One region of the Streptomyces sp. NBC_00271 genome, then DNA from elsewhere that is predicted to be linked to it. Evidence: riboswitches for the same ligand, from Rfam matches in the RefSeq annotation. Region 1 holds a riboswitch; each other region holds the start of a gene.
The links. A riboswitch is a leader RNA that binds a small molecule or an ion and turns the genes downstream of it on or off. The one in region 1 is predicted to bind cyclic di-AMP.
Positions count from the first base shown of each region.

Region 2: another riboswitch for cyclic di-AMP. It lies ahead of OG798_RS44425 (M23 family metallopeptidase); the one in region 1 lies ahead of OG798_RS32305 (C40 family peptidase).
Region 3: another riboswitch for cyclic di-AMP. It lies ahead of OG798_RS37975 (M23 family metallopeptidase); the one in region 1 lies ahead of OG798_RS32305 (C40 family peptidase).

Region 1 covers NZ_CP108070.1:7,072,107-7,077,466, reverse strand. The annotation lists gene pcrA (DNA helicase PcrA) at 1-1,673, opposite strand, end outside; cyclic di-AMP (ydaO/yuaA leader) riboswitch at 1,956-2,127, shown strand; gene OG798_RS32305 (C40 family peptidase) at 2,136-3,296, shown strand; gene OG798_RS32300 (tellurite resistance/C4-dicarboxylate transporter family protein) at 3,392-4,366, shown strand; gene OG798_RS32295 (hypothetical protein) at 4,458-4,811, opposite strand; gene OG798_RS32290 (C40 family peptidase) at 5,223-5,360, shown strand, end outside.
Region 2 covers NZ_CP108070.1:9,764,653-9,770,012, reverse strand. The annotation lists gene OG798_RS44435 (DUF6250 domain-containing protein) at 1-323, opposite strand, end outside; gene OG798_RS44430 (rhamnogalacturonan lyase family protein) at 320-2,245, opposite strand; gene OG798_RS44425 (M23 family metallopeptidase) at 2,488-3,489, opposite strand; cyclic di-AMP (ydaO/yuaA leader) riboswitch at 3,492-3,650, opposite strand; gene OG798_RS44420 (alpha-galactosidase) at 3,952-5,360, opposite strand, start outside.
Region 3 covers NZ_CP108070.1:8,380,723-8,386,082, reverse strand. The annotation lists gene OG798_RS37985 (HPr family phosphocarrier protein) at 1-161, shown strand, start outside; gene OG798_RS37980 (GntR family transcriptional regulator) at 345-1,040, opposite strand; gene OG798_RS37975 (M23 family metallopeptidase) at 1,253-2,017, opposite strand; cyclic di-AMP (ydaO/yuaA leader) riboswitch at 2,030-2,190, opposite strand; gene OG798_RS37970 (M16 family metallopeptidase) at 2,437-3,825, opposite strand; gene OG798_RS37965 (M16 family metallopeptidase) at 3,822-5,162, opposite strand.

The sequences.
Region 1 (5,360 bases):
GGACCCGCGCCGGACTCGACGATCGTACGGAGGTCCTCCATGAGCGTGTTGAACCGCTTCACGGCGTTCGTCGACCGCGCCGCCATCCCGTACGCCTCGTCGACGCGGCGCAGCGCCTGCGGGAAGCTGATCTTCTCGCGCTGCGAGAGCGCGTCGATCATGGCCTCGGCGCGCTCGCCGATGCCGCGCTTGGGAACGTTCAGAATGCGGCGCAGCGGAACCGAGTCCTCGGGGTTGGCCAGGACCCTGAGGTACGCGAGGACGTCACGGACCTCCTTGCGCTCGTAGAAGCGGACGCCGCCGACGACCTTGTAGGGCAGGCCGACGCGGATGAAGATCTCTTCGAAGACGCGGGACTGTGCGTTCGTCCGGTAGAAGACGGCGACGTCACCCGCCCTGGCCTCGCCCGCGTCGGTGAGACGGTCTATCTCGTCGGCGACGAACTGGGCCTCGTCGTGCTCGGTGTCGGCGACATAGCCGGTGATGTTCGAACCGGCGCCCGCGTTGGTCCACAGGTTCTTGGGGCGGCGGGACTCGTTGCGCTCGATGACTGCGTTCGCGGCGGTCAGGATCGTCTGGGTGGAGCGGTAGTTCTGCTCCAGCAGGATCGTCGTCGCGTCCGGGTAGTCCTCCTCGAACTGGAGGATGTTGCGGATGGTCGCCCCGCGGAAGGCGTAGATCGACTGGTCGGCGTCGCCCACGACGCACAGCTCGGCGGGCCCGAGCTCGCCCTCGGTGGGCGGCGCTTCCTCGGGCCGGTCACCGGCGGCCGGGCCGACGAGCTCCCTGACCAGGGCGTACTGCGCGTGGTTCGTGTCCTGGTACTCGTCGACCAGGACGTGGCGGAAGCGGCGCCGGTAGTGCTCGGCGACGTCCGGGAAGGCACGCAGCAGGTTGACCGTGGTCATGATCAGGTCGTCGAAGTCGAGCGCGTTGGCCTCGCGCAGCCGCGACTGGTACATCGCGTAGGCCTGGGCGAGGGTCTTCTCGAAGCCGTCGGCGGCCTGGACGGCGAAGTCCTCCTCGTCGATCAGCTCGTTCTTCAGGTTCGAGATCTTGGCGCTGAAGGACTTGGGCGGGAAGCGCTTGGGATCGAGATCCAGATCACGGCAGACGAGCGCCATCAGACGCTTGCTGTCGGCGGCGTCGTAGATCGAGAACGAGGAGGTGAAGCCGAGCTTCTTGCTCTCGCGGCGCAGGATCCGCACACACGCGCTGTGGAAGGTCATCACCCACATCGCGTTCGCGCGCGGGCCGACGAGCTGCTCGACGCGCTCCTTCATCTCGCCCGCAGCCTTGTTCGTGAAGGTGATCGCGAGGATCTGGCCGGGGTGGACATGGCGCTCGCCCAGCAGATGAGCGATGCGGTGCGTGAGCACCCGGGTCTTGCCGGAGCCCGCGCCGGCCACGATGAGCAGCGGGGAGCCGGAGTGCACCACGGCCGCGCGCTGGTTCTCGTTCAGCCCGTCCAGCAGGGCCGCCGGGTCCACGGCGGGGCGGGGCGCGCCGTCGCGGTAGTAGGCGTCCCGGCTCGCGGGCACGTCGAAGCGGCCGCCGAACAGGTCGTCCGGAAGCGGCTCCGGCGCCCCGTCCTCGGGCGGCGGGGGCTCTTCCTCGTGGGCCCCGGAAGGCTGGAGGTCCGCCAGAAAGCTGTCATCAAAGAGGCTGCTCATCGCTCTCCGAGTCTAGGCGGCCCCACTGACAACCCGCGGCCACCCTGGAAACCCGACCGGTTTTTCCGCGACCGCGCATGATCTTTTTCCGTCGCTCCTTCCACCGCGGACGCCGTCACCGTTCAGGATCGCTTCATCACGGTCAGCCACGGCCAATGACCCCCGAGGTCAAGGTCACGAAAATGTATCGGGCATATCGCACATCAAACTTCACAGAACACTTATGAGTTGGCTAGCGTGCCGGGCAGGCCGCTCGACCCAACCGGCGAACACCGCCGGGCCGTGCGGCCTCCGCCGAGTCCGGTGCGCCGTACGGCAGCCGGAGCCGGGGACCCAACCGACCTTGGGGTGAATCGGTCCAACTGTCCACTGGGACAAGGACCGTAGGGCAAACCTTCCGGAATCACCCGCCCGAACCCGACAGCTAACTCGGTAGGCGGAAGACGGAAGGAGTCGCCTCTCTTGGCGTCGCATCGCAAGTGGAGTCCTACAGGTACGCGCATAGCGGGTATACGGACCCCCGCCCTCGCCACGGCGGCCCTCACCTCCGTGGCCCTGCTCTCCCAGACGGCGAACGCCGCGCCCTCGGCCGATCCCAAGCCGAGCATCGAAGAGGTCGAGAAGAAGGTCGACGACCTCTACCACCAGGCCGAGGCGGCGACCGAGAAGTACAACGCGACCAGGGAGAAGACCGCGCAGCAGCGCAAGCGCGTCGACTCCCTCCTCGACGACGTGGCCCGGCGCACCGAGAAGCTCAACACCGCGCGCGAGGAGCTGGGGTCGTTCGCCGCGGCGCAGTACCGCACCGGCGCCTCCGCGCCCGACACCGCGACCCTCCTGCTGGCCGACAATCCGCAGGACTACTTCGACCAGACCCAGCTGATGGACCGGCTGACCAGCCGCCAGAAGGTGGCCGTCGACGACTACATCACCGAGCAGGCCGCCACCACCAAGAAGCGCGCGGAGGCCTCCCAGAGCCTGCAGACGCTCACCACGACGCAGAGCGCGCTGAAGACGTCCAAGGCCGACGTGCAGCGCAAGCTCGCCGCGGCGCGCGACCTGCTCTCGAAACTGACCGCCGAGGAGAAGGCGCGGCTCGCGGCGATCGAGAAGAAGAAGCAGGAAGCGGCCGACCGCAAGGCGGCGGAGCTGGCCCAGCAGCAGGCCGCGGCGGAGAAGAAGGCCCAGGAGGCGGCCGCCCAGCAGCAGACGACCACCGGCACCTCGGGCACCTCGGGGAGTTCGACCACCGACTCCTCGTACACCGCCAACGCCGACAAGGCCCTCGCCTTCGCCCGCACCCAGGTCGGCAAGCCGTACGTCTGGGGCGCGACCGGGCCCGGCTCCTACGACTGCTCCGGCCTCACCCAGGCCGCCTGGAAGGCCGCCGGCGTCGATCTCCCGCGTACCACCTGGGACCAGGTCAACGTGGGCACGACGGTCCCGCTCGCCGACATCAAGCCCGGTGACCTCGTCTTCTTCTACGACGACATCAGCCACGTCGGCCTGTACGTCGGCAACGGCATGATGATCCACGCCCCCAAGCCGGGCGCGTACGTCCGCGAGGAGTCGATCTTCTACGGCGGCGAGTCGATCATCCACAGCGTGGTGCGTCCGGCCTAACGCCTCGGTGCCCGGCACGCGCGCGTGGGGCTCATCGAGCTCCACGCGCGCGTGGCCCGCCGCCAACCCGCTCGAAGGTCCTTAGCATCGGGCCCATGTCAGCCATCTCCCCGCCCGGCACCCGGTGGACCGGCCTGCGCAGCTGGTGGGCGCAGAATCCGCCGGGCGCCGGAGCCGCGATCCTGGCCACCGGCATCATCTCGATCGGGCTGGAGCAGACCGGCTACGAGATCCTGTCCCGGATCGTGCTGGCCCTGGCGGCCCTCGGCTGGCTCGGGCTCGCCGCGGCCTTCGTCGTACGGCTGCTGCGGGAGCGGGAGCGGTGGCTGACGGAGGCCGGTACACCGAGCGCGCTCACCGCGGTCGCGGCGACCGCCGTGCTCGGCACGCGGCTGGTCACACTGGGGTGGGAGGTACCGGCCGAGGCCCTGCTCGCCCTGGCGGCGGCGCTCTGGCCGGGGTTGCTCTTCCTGGTCGTACGGCGATGGCGGCCCCGTATGCCCGGAGCGGTGTTCCTCGGCTGTGTGGCCACGCAGGGGCTCGCGGTGCTGGGCGCGACGCTCGCCCCCGCGACGCACACGGACTGGCTCGCGCACACCGCGCTCGTGCTGTTCTGGCTGGGGCTCGTGCTCTACGCGGCGGCACTGTTCTACTTCGACTACCGCGAGGTCGCCACGGGGGCCGGGGACCAGTGGGTCGCGGGCGGCGCGCTCGCCATCTCGGCGCTGGCGGGGTCGAAGCTGATCCTCGCGTACCAGGCGAACATCTACCTGTGGAACAACGACGACAACGGCGTGCTCCGCTGGGTGACCGAGGCGCTGCTCGTGCTCGTCCTCGGTTCGTACTGCGTGCTGGCCGTGGCGGAGGCCCTGTGGCCCCGACCGCGCTACGACGTGCTGCGCTGGGCGACCGTGTTCCCGCTGGGGATGACGGCGGTGGCGGCGCTGTCGGTCGCGGCCGCCATCGGCGTCGGCTGGCTCAAGGCGCTCGGGCAAGTACTGCTGTGGATCTCGGTCGCGGCGTGGCTGGCGGTGGTGGCCGTAGCGGTCAGACACCCACAGGAGCCGTAATGGTCGGGCGTCCGCAGGAACCGTAGCGGTCGGGCATCTGTAGCGCTGTCCGGAAGCGTCGTAGCCGTCCGTGGGGGCCTTCGGGGGGCCGTCAGGTCCAGAGCACCGCGATGAAGATGTTCGCGGTCGTGAGCAGCCCTACGAGCCCGAACAGGCCCTTGTCCACCTTCTCGTCGTCCCGCTTCACATAGACGAGTCCGAGGATCACGATCAGCAGGGCGAGCTTCACGCCGATCTTGATGGTGTTGACCGAGTGGTCGTCGGCCTGGTTGAGGCCGACGAGGGCGACGCCCGTGACCAGCATGGTCAGCGCGCCGTGCAGCATGGCGGGGACGAACCGGGCGGTGCCCTGGCCCATCGCCTTCATCTGGGTGAGGAAACCGCCGAGGAGCGAGGCGATGCCGATGATGTGCAGGCCGACGAAGAGATGGATGAGTACGTCCATGGAGCCGGAGCCTAATCGGCGGCCCCGACCCCTCTTGTCACCGGCCCACCCCCTGTAGACCCGTACCACCTGGGAACCACCGATGGTCCCGGAACCGCCCCATCGGTCATCACACCGCGTGAAGTCGACTTCGCCGGGCCGGGATCACGGTCACATACGGTCGCCCCGCGATCCAGTGGCGCCACTTCCGTACTTGGCGTCACCGGGACATCACTCTCAGGTTTAGCGTCCTCCACCAGGTGACCGGCTCCCCACCGCCGCCCGGGCCAGGGGCGGCAGCCGGACACCACCGCCGAGAAAGGTCCGGCGGCGGCTCGCTCCCCCTGTGTGGGCCGCCGCCGGACGTGTCCCCGCTGACCGCGCTCGTCCCCGGCGGTCGTAGGCAAGTCCCCGGGAAGGATGTGGGCCCTCGTGGCAGCGCACCGAAAGCCCAGACAGCGCTCGCTCGGTGGAAACACGGCCCGCACAGCCGCGACCATCGCCCTCGCGGGCGCGGCCACGGCGACGGGCTTCGACGGGACGGGGCACGCGGACCCGCAGCTGTCGCCG
Region 2 (5,360 bases), 2.7 Mb from region 1:
TTGAGGTCGGAGACCCGGTCGTTGAGGCCGCCCTCGGAGACCGGTGTGGCGGTGTACTCGATGACGTAGGGCCCTTCGAGCCGCTGCTTGAACCAGACCGTCGCACCGCTCGGTACGTCGATCTCCAGGACGCCGTGCGAGGCGGTGACCGTGCCGCCGTCCTGCAGTTCGGTGACCCACTGGCCGAGACCGCGGCGGAAGCCGTCGTGGGCGATGAGTCGGCCGCGGCGGTGGCGCGGCGAGGCGCTCGCGGTGGTGGCCGGGGCGAGCGTCGACAGCGCGGCACCGGCGGCGAGGGTCGCGAAGGCTCTGCGGGTGGTCATGAGGTTCCTTCCGTGCGAGCGGTGGTGGTGATGGCAGGTTTCGGCACCCGCCGGGTCTCGGTGCCCAGGTAGTAGTCCGTGTACGTCGACTGGAGATAGCCGCGCACGGTCCAGCCGAGGCGGTAGCCGGGGTTCTGGGCGAGCGTGTAGATGCGGGTCTTCGTCGGTTCGGTGGTGGTGTACAGGCGCAGCGCGGTGTGGTCGCCGGTCTCGGCGAGGATCTCCTCGCGCCAGTCGCCGAGGAGGTCGCCGTAGAAGGGGGTCGCGTTGCGGGCGCCGGAGACGACACCGTCCGGGTCGAAGAGGCGCGTGCTGGTCTCGGCCTTCGGGTCCCACTTGTCGACATGCGTGGAGTCGAGGAGTTCGGCGCCCTTGTCGCCGTCCCACCAGATACGGAAGTTGACGCTGGGCGTGGTCGTGGAGACCTTTCCGTCCTGGACGTTGAAGACGCCCGCGCCGGGGCGGGTGACGTCGGCGGTGGAGGTCCAGTACTCGTAGCCGGGGTGGCCGGGGTCGATGTCGGCGGCGCTGCCCCGGCCGACGTCGAGGTCGGATTCGCTCGTCGGGTCGGCCGGGTGCTCGCCGGTCACCAGGCGCTGCCCGGTGTCGGCGTCGTAGTAGTACCAGGGGAACCTCGATACGACGCCCAGTTCGGACTGCTGGATCGCGAAGCCCTCCAGGCCGGGCCGGTCGGGGTCGAGGTCGGCGATGTCGAAACGGTCGCCGTGTCCGGCACCGTCGACGACATAGCGCAGCGTGCCGTCGCTGCCCACGACGTAGTTGCCGTCGGCGATCTCGTCCTTGCCGTCCTGGTCGACGTCGACGGTCCGGATCTGGTGGAAGCTGGTGGCGCCGCTGCCGACCGGGACGACGTACTTCCAACGCCGGTTCAGATCCGTGCCGTTGAAGTCCCAGGTCTGGAAGAGGATCCGGAAGGCTCCGCGTTTGGCGCCGACCCGGGTGACCAACTTCGTGACGAGGCTGGGATGTACGCCGTCGAGGTACGCGATGCCGAAGTGTCCGCCGGAGGGGCCGTCGGCGACGAGGTCGTCGGGCACGGGCTGCCGGGTGCGCTCGCTGCCCGTCTTCCCGTCGATCACCGAAATGAACTGGTCGGCGGGCGAGTCGGCGGTCACCTTCGCGCCGTCCGCGAAGGTGGTCCCGTCGGCCGTGTGCACCAGCACCTCGGCCTTGCCGTCGCGGTCGAGGTCGTACACGGTGACGTTGTCGTCGTTGCGGTAGCCGCCGATCGGCGTCGAGCCGCTGATCGCGGCGGGCGCGGGATCGTTGGCGCCGTTCCCGCCGACCTGGGTGTACGAGCCCGGGCCGAGGTCGACGCGCCACAGCCGCGCGCCGGTGAGCGTGTACGCCTCCAGGAGGTCGGGCTTGTCGCGGGTCTGCGCGAGCCGGCTGACGACGAGTTCGTAGCGTCCGTCGCCGTCGAGGTCGCCGGGCCAGGCGTGTTGCACGGTGTATCCGTCGGCGGCGGCCAGCGGAACCTCGGCGTAACCCCGCACGAAGTCGAGCGCCGCCGAACTCGGTTTCCGCTCACGGCCGTTGACGACGGCACGCACGGTGTAGGTGCCGGTGCCCCGGGTGTCGTCCTGGTACGTGGTCGACCGGGTGACCGGCGCCTGGTTGAGCCGCCGTCCGCCCTTGTACACGTTGAACGCGATCGCGTCCCCGGTGGGGGTACCCCCTGTTCGAGCGGAGCCGAGAACTTGGGGGAGTGCGTACTCCGTGCCGAGTAACCGCCAGCTCAGGAAGGTGCCCTTGCCCGAGGGGACGGCGACCAGGCCGCGGTCCAGGTTCTCCACGATCCGGCGCGGCGGCGGATGCCGTTCGGTGGCGTGCGAGGGCGCGGCGACCAGACCGGCCAGCAGCGCGGCGGCGGTGACGACGCCGAGTCTTCGAGGTCTCACGATGGCGTGCTCCTTGCGGTGGCGACGACGGCCGCGGTGCCGCCGCCGAAGACATAGAAAGCGCTTACGGAGATCACTGTGGAGCCACTCTCGCACCGTGTCGAGACCTCGTTCGCCGGTGCCACAAGACCGCAATGTGCCGATCATGAAAGGACCACGCCGGGACGCGTGGAGAAAAGCCGAGGGCCGGACCCCGCGATCGCGGGGTCCGGCCCTCGAAGATGTGAGAGGCGCGGCGGACGTCAGCCGACGGCGACACCGTGCGAGCGAAGGTACGCGACCGGGTCCATGTCCGAGCCGTAGTTCGGGGTGGTGCGGATCTCGAAGTGCAGGTGCGGACCGGTGACGTTGCCGGTCGCGCCGGAGAGGCCGATCTGCTGGCCATTGGTCATGGTCTGGCCCGCCGAGACGGACAGGGCGGACAGGTGAGCGTACTGCGAGTACCGGCCGTCGGCGTGCTGGATGACGACCTGGTTGCCGTACGCGCCGCCCCAGCCGGCCGATACGACGGTACCGGCGGCAATGGCCTTGATGGTGGTGCCGGTCGGGACCACGAAGTCCACGCCGGTGTGGTAGCCGCTGGACCACATGCTGCCGGCGACCTTGTAGCCGGTGCCGATGGTGGCGCCCCCGACCGGCAGGGTGTAACCGGTGTGGGTGGCGGTGCCGGTGGCCCGGGTGGTGGCGGCCTGGGTCTTGGGCGCGTCCGCCGCGCCGGACGATCCGGCGGCCGACTGCGCCGACGATCGCGTGGACGTCTTGGCGGACGACTGCGTGGACGGCTTGGTCGACGGCTTGGTGTCGTCGGTCGACGCGGCCCTCACGCCGATCGTGAGCTTCAGGCCGGGGTGGATCATCGAGGGGTCGCTGCCGATGACCTGACGGTTGTCGGAGTAGAGCTTCTGCCAGCCGCCGCGGAGGTGCTGCCGCTCGGCGATCTTGGAGAGCCAGTCGCCGGCCTTCACCGAATAGGTCTTCGTCGAGGCCGTGGAGGTCGACGCGGTCTCTTCCGAAACCGTCGCGGTCCTTTCGGAAACCGTCGCGGTCTTTTCGGAAACCGTCGCGCCGGAAATCGTCGCGGTCTTTTCCGCAGTGGACGAAACCGCGGCCGTCGGCGTCACGGCATGGGCACCGGCGGCCCCCATCAGCGGCAGCGCGAGGGCGGCGCCACCGGTTCCGGCCACGGCGATCGAGCGGGAGAAACGCTGGGACTTGGGTCGGCGGTGCTTACCCTTCGCGGGCATGAAGAATTCCTCTCCGGCGCCTGCGAGGTGAGCTGTCGGGTGCGGGCTGGAGATGCCCGGCCACGCGGCTGCGCGGCTATACCCCTAGCCGTTCCGGAGACCGGAACAGGCGTGGTACCTGTGGGTCCCCCGCTCCTGCCGGTTACCGGTGGGTGTGCGGATACCGGGCGGCGGCAGGATTGGGCGTCCGTCCGGATTGAGGGCGAACGTAAGCGACATGGGGGCGCATCGCCAACCATGTCGCTTTTCTGTGCGCGTGCCATTCTTGATCCATGCCGGAATTCCGGTCACCCTCCGTGGACAATGATCTCCCCCGCCCCTCAATCCGCCCGGAAATTCGGGCGGATCGAGAAAGCGGGCCGGCAACGCATCGTCACGAATATGACGCTGCTCACGCACGTCACACCACGGTCTTTTATTCCAGGGCCAGTTGGAATTAAGGCATCAATAGGGACAGAACGCTCACATGCGACGCAGTCGGATAACTGCCGCATCGAAGTCCCCGCGCAGCCCCGTCCGCAACCCGTGATGCAACAGCACCGCACCTCGGTGCACTTCACCCGTTTCGCGGCATTCGTACGCGGCGCTCGGATCGAGCCCACGCAACCGGAGCGGGGCGACCGGCTCGCCGTGATGCTGCGCCTGGAGCAGGGCGAGGACGACGGTCTCGTCGCCGCGGACGTACTGCACGGCGCTCAGCCCGCCCTCCGGAGGCCGCAGCCGGTAGAGGTCGCCGCGCTGCACGACCGGCCGGATCTCCTTGTAGAGGTCCACCCACTCCCGCGCCTCGACGAGCTCCGCCTCGCTCCAGTCGGCCAGGTCACCGCCGACCCCCAGCACCCCGGCCATGGCGCTCACGAACCGGAAGCGCAGCGAGCTGATCCGACCGTTGAGCTGCGCGTTCGGACTGTCCGTGACCCAGGCGGCCATGATCCGGGCCGGGTGGATCTGGCTGAAGCCGTGCTGGATGGCGAGCCGGTCGAGCGGGTCGGTGTTGTCGGAGGTCCACACCTGGTCCGTGCGTGCCATGACGCCGAGGTCGATCCGGCCGCCACCGCCCGAGCAGGACTCGAAGGCTACCCCGGGATGCTCGGCCCGCAGCCGGTCCAGGAGCCCGTACAGGGCCTCCACGTGCTCGACCCACAGCTTCTGCGGGTACGGCTCACCGGGCCAACCGGCGTCCGTGAAGCAGCGGTTGAAGTCCCACTTCACATAGTCGATCGGGGCGCTCGAGAGCAGACCGTCGAGCTGCTCCCACAGGTACTCCTGGACATCCGGGCGGGCGAGATTGAGTACGAGCTGGTTGCGGAACTCCGTCCTGGTCCGCCCCGGCTGGAACTGCACCCAGTCGGGGTGCGCGCGGTACAGCTCACTGTCCGGATTGACCATCTCCGGCTCGACCCAGATCCCGAACTGCATGCCGAGCGCGTGCACGTCGTCGGCGAGCGGCTTCAGTCCCTGCGGGAAGCGCTCCGGGTTGGGGGTCCAGTCGCCGAGCCCGGCGCGGTCGCTCGTCCGCGCCCCGAACCAGCCGTCGTCGACGACGAACAGCTCGACGCCCATCTCCGCGGCCCGCCGGGCCAGCTCCCGCTGCCGCTCCTCGGAGATGTCGAAGTGGGTGGCCTCCCAGGAGTTGAAGAGCACCGGCCGGTCCTGGTCCGCGTCCGGGATCACGTACGCCCGCTGGTAGGTGTGCCACGTCCGGCTCGCCGCGCCGAAGCCGCCGTCGCTCCACAGCCCCGCGAAGACGGGGGTGGTGAACGACTCCCCCGGCTCCAGACGCAACAGTCCGGAGTCGTCGTATCCCGCGCCGCCGGAGATCTGCACGCGCGCGTCGGGGAGTTGGGCCACGCAGATCCGCCACGAGCCCG
Region 3 (5,360 bases), 1.3 Mb from region 1:
ACCCCGTCAACGCGGCCTCCATGCTGGCGGTCCTCGGCCTGGGCGCCCAGGGCGGCGAGGAGATCGTCCTCGCCTCGGACGCCGAGGGCGCGGACGCCGCGCTCGACCGGCTGGCGAAGCTGGTGGCGGAGGGTCTCGAGGAGCTCCCCGAGACCGTCTGAGTAAGAGCCCTCGATCGGGGTTCCTCAATTGATGGCGGGAGTGGTCTTCGCACCAAAAGACCCCGCCCCGCACGCATTCGAAGGGCTCGCCCGAAAACATCGGGCGGGCCCTTCGCTTTTTCTAATTGCGGGCAGCAGAAATAATCCCCCGCGAATTACCCCTCTTTGTATACGGTGCCGGTGTTAATGACGCACGCCCGTCATGTTTACGGGATGTTGCGAAGTCCTCACACGCTCCGGACGATCTCCCACGCCGGGAAAACGCAGCCGGTGCGCGACCGTCGCACGCTCGGCGTGCAGCGCCGTGACGGCCCGCGCCCGCTCGCTGTCGCCGCGCGCCACCGCGTCCACGATCCCGCCGTGCTCCGCCCAGGACTCCGCCGGATTGGCCGGCGCCTCGACCGCGTACATCCAGGCGATCTTGTGCCGCAGCTGGGCCAGCGTGGAGGTCAGCGCGGGGCTCCCGGAGGCCTGCGCGAGGGTCTCGTGGAACCAGCCGCCGAGCGAGCGCAGATCCTCGCTGTTCCCCTTCCTGGCCCGCTCCTGCCCCAGTCTGACCAGGCCTCGAAGCACCTTGAGGTGGGCCTCGGTACGCCGCTGCGCGGCCCTCGCGGCGCCCAGCGGCTCCAGGAGCATGCGCATCTCGAGCAGGTCCGCGGCCTCCTGCTCGGTGGGCTCCGCGACGCACGCGCCCGCGTGCCGACGGGTGACGACGAAGCCCTCGGCCTCCAGCGTGCGCAAGGCCTCGCGCACGGGGACCCGCGAGACGCCGTAGCGTCGCGCGAGCAGTTCCTCGGTGAGCCGGCTGCCGCGCTCGTAGACACCCGCGACGATGTCGTCACGGATCGCCGTGCATACCGAGTGCGCGGGAATGCGCATGACCGGACCTCCGCCTTAATCCCCGCGAAACGCGGTCGATTGACGCTTGTTCAGCGACTCTATTGCAGAGAACTGGAATTTCCGATGGCGGGCCGGAATCCATGGATATTTTTTGGACAGACAGCCGTTCGAAACGACGAAGCCCCGGCTGAGGGGAGCCGGGGCTTCGGAAGTGTTGACGCCGGTCGTCAGGCGTTCGGGGTGTGCGAGCGTCAGACGTTCACGCCGTGCGAGCGGAGGTAGGCGACCGGGTCCATGTCGGAGCCGTACTCCGCCGTCGTACGGGCCTCGAAGTGGAGGTGCGGCCCGGTGGTGTTCCCGGTGGCGCCGGAGAGGCCGATCTGCTGGCCCGGGGTGACCGTCTGCCCCACGGAGACGCCGATGGACGACAGGTGGCCGTACATCGTGTAGGTGCCGTCGTGCATCTTCAGGACGATCTGGTTGCCGTACGCGCCACCCCAGCCGGCCGTGACGACCGTGCCGGAGCCGACCGCGTGGACCGAGGTGCCGGAGGCGGCGTGGAAGTCGACGCCCGTGTGACTGCCGGAGGACCAGAGGCTGCCGCCGGTCTTGTAGCCGGTGGAGATGTACGAGCCGGTGATCGGCAGGACGAAGGTGTTGAGGCGCTTGCGCTCGGCGGCGCGGGCGGCACGCTCCTTGGCCTCGCGCTCCTTCTTCGCCTCCTCGGCGGCCTTCTTGCGCGCGGCTTCTTCGGCCTTCTTGCGCGCGGCGGCCTCGTCGGCGGCGCGCTGCTGGGCGGCGGCCTGCGCGTCGATCTGGGCGGCGACGCTGTCACCGAGGGTGACGGCCTGGGTCAGCCCGGTCTGCTCGACGGAGGCGTCCGCGGCGAGTGCCGGAGCGGCCAGGGTTCCGATGACACCGGTGGTGGTGAGCGCGGCGACGCCGACGGCGTTCGTGGTGGAGCGCTTCACGCGGCTCGGACGGCGGTGTTTCCCGGGGCCACAGGTGAACGCCATGTAGGGGCTGATCCTTTCCTTCCCTCTCGCCTACCGGGTTAGCTGACGGGTTCGGAGCAGGAAGGTCTCCTACGGACTCCCTCCAGGGAGGGCGTCCGATTCACCCCAGGGACTACGTGTGGGTCCCCGGCTCCCCTGGCTCGCGCCGTACGGGGACTCGGCGATGACTGTCCGGTGCCGCGGGCGCGGCGCACTGCCTGACGAACAGCCGCACCGACGCTAGACGGGGCGTCTTTCAATCAACAAACGGATCACGGCTTTTGTAGTGCATGCCACAGGGCAGACGGGCAACCTCCCTACCAATACGGACATCTTGGGGATGAAGTCCGCGCGAAGACCCGAGCGGAAATCCGATCAAAAAGGGGCCCGGGCGACTCTTCAGTCACCCGGGCCCTACGGAGTCACGCTCCGTTGAACCTCTACTCCGCCGGAACGACGGTCACTTCACCGATTCCGAGGGCCTTGACGGGCTCCTGGATCTGCGCGGCGTCGCCGACGAGGACGGTCACCAGACGGTCCACCGGGAAGGCGCTCACGGCGGCCGCGGTGGCCTCCACGGTGCCGGTCGCGGCGAGCTGCTGGTACAGCGTCGCCTGGTAGTCGTCCGGCAGGTACTGCTCGACCTGGTCCGCGAGCGTGCCCGCGACGGCCGCCGCGGTCTCGAACTTGAGGGGCGCCACCCCCACCAGGTTCTGTACGGCGATGTCGCGCTCGGCGTCCGTCAGGCCCTCGGCGGCGAGGGTGCGCAGCACCTTCCAGAGGTCGTCGAGCGCCGGGCCGGTGTTCGGGGTGTCCACGGAGCCGCTGATGGCGAGCATCGCGATACCGGTTCCGTCCGGCGCGGCGCGCAGGACCTGGCCGAACGCCCGCACACCGTAGGTGTAGCCCTTTTCCTCGCGCAGGACGCGGTCCAGGCGCGAGGTGAGGGTGCCACCGAGGCAGTACGTGCCGAGCACCTGGGCGGGCCACACACGGTCGTGCCGGTCGGCGCCGACGCGGCCGATGAGCAGCTGCGTCTGGACCGCGCCGGGGCGGTCCACGATGATCACACGGCCGGTGTCGTCGGCGGCCACCGACGGCACGGGGCGCGGCTCGGCGGACGAACCGGTCCAGTCGCCGAGCGTCTCGGCGAGCAGCGCGTCGAGGTCGACGCCGGTCAGGTCGCCGACGATCACAGCGGTGGACGTGGCGGGACGTACGTGCTTGTCGAAGAAGGCGCGTACGGCCGCCGAGTCGATCTTCTGGACGGTCTCCTCGGTGCCCTGGCGCGGGCGCGACATGCGCGAGGTCGCCGGGAACAGCTCCTTGGAGAGCTCCTTGGCGGCCCGCCGGGCCGGGTTGGCCGTCTCGTGCGGGATCTCGTCGAGCCGGTTGCGCACCAGCCGCTCGACCTCGCTGTCCGCGAACGCCGGTGCCCTCAGGGCGTCGGCGAGCAGCCCGAGCGCCTTGGGCAGGCGCGAGACGGGCACTTCGAGCGACAGCCGCACGCCGGGGTGGTCGGCGTGCGCGTCGAGGGTGGCGCCGCAGCGCTCCAGCTCGGCGGCGAACTCCTCGGCGGAGAGCTTGTCGGTGCCCTCGGAGAAGGCGCGCGCCATGATCGTGGCGACGCCGTCGAGGCCCGCGGGCTCGGCCTCGAGCGGCGCGGCGAGCAACACCTCGACGGCGACGACCTGCTGGCCGGGGCGGTGGCAGCGCAGCACGGTCAGGCCGTTGTCCAGCGTGCCGCGCTCGGGCGCCGGGAAGGCCCAGGGCTTGGGCTGACCCGCCTGGGGCTGCGGGTGGAAGTCCATGGTGGCGAGCTCGGTCACTTCGCCGCCTCCTCGTCCTCTTCGGTGGTGCCGGCAGCGACCGGCTCGTACACGAGCACCGCGCGGTTGTCGGGGCGCAGGCGGGCCTTCGCGACCTCCTGGACCTCCTCGGCCGTGATGTCCAGGACGCGCTGTACGGCCGTCAGGGCGAGCTGCGGGTCGCCGAACAGGACGGCGTACCGGCACAGTTCGTCGGCGCGGCCCGCGACCGTGCCGAGCCGGTCCAGCCACTCGCGCTCCAACTGGGCCTGGGCGCGCTCCATCTCCTCGTCCGTGGGGCCCTCCTCGGCGAACCGGGCGAGCTCCGCGTCGACGGCGGACTCGATCACCGGGACCTCGACGTCACCGGACGTCTTCACGTCCAGCCAGCCCAGGGAGGGCGCTCCGGCGAGCCGCAGCACGCCGAACCCTGCCGCGACGGCGGTGCGGTCGCGGCGTACGAGCCGGTTGTAGAGCCGGGACGACTCGCCACCGCCGAGGATGGTGAGCGCCACGTCAGCCGCGTCGGCCGCGCGCGTGCCGTCCTCCGGGAGCCGGTAGGCGGCCATCAGAGCGCGCGCCGGGACCTCCTCCTCGACGACCTCGCGCAGCTGCCCGCCGATGACCTCGGGCAGCGAGCCGTCGCGCGGGGCGGGCTTTCCGTCGTGCCCGGGGATGGAGCCGAAGTACTTCTCGATCCACGCGAGCGTCTGCCGCGGGTCGATGTCCCCGACCACGGAGATCACCGCGTTGTTCGGCGCGTAGTAGGTGCGGAAGAAGGCGCGGGCGTCCTCCAGGGTCGCCGCGTCCAGGTCCGCCATCGACCCGATCGGGGTGTGGTGGTACGGGTGGCCCTCGGGGTAGGCGAGCGCGGTCAGCTTCTCGAAGGCGGTGCCGTAGGGCACGTTGTCGTAACGCTGGCGGCGCTCGTTCTTGACGACGTCCCGCTGGTTCTCCATGGACTCGTCGTCGAGTGCGGCCAGCAGCGAGCCCATGCGGTCGGCCTCCAGCCAGAGGGCGAGCTCCAGCTGGTGGGCGGGCATCGTCTCGAAGTAGTTGGTGCGCTCGAAACTGGTCGTTCCGTTGAGGGAGCCGCCCGCGCCCTGCACCAGTTCGAAGTGGCCGTTGCCCTTCACCTGGCCGGAGCCCTGGAACATCAGGTGCTCGAAAAGGTGAGCAAGGCCGGTACGGCCCTTGACCTCGTGCCGTGAGCCGACGTCGTACCAGAGGCACACCGCCGCGACCGGGGTCAGATGGTCCTCGGAGAGCACCACGCGCAGGCCGTTGGCCAGGCGGTGCTCGGTCGCTGTCAGGCCGCCGGAGCCTGCCTCAGCTGTGGCCGTGTGACCCATGGGCATGTACGTCCCTTCGATCGCGGAAACTGCAGAATTCCTGCCGGTCCTGCCACTGTATGCAAGCGCGCCGACAGGTGGCGAAGTTCCCGCACCTCGTACGCCGAGAGCGAGAATTCCTGAGGTGGGAGGCCGGACTTCCGGTCACCGTGAGCGAGCGGAACCGGGCTCCGCGGAGCCTCTATGGACGGGTCGCGGTCGGCG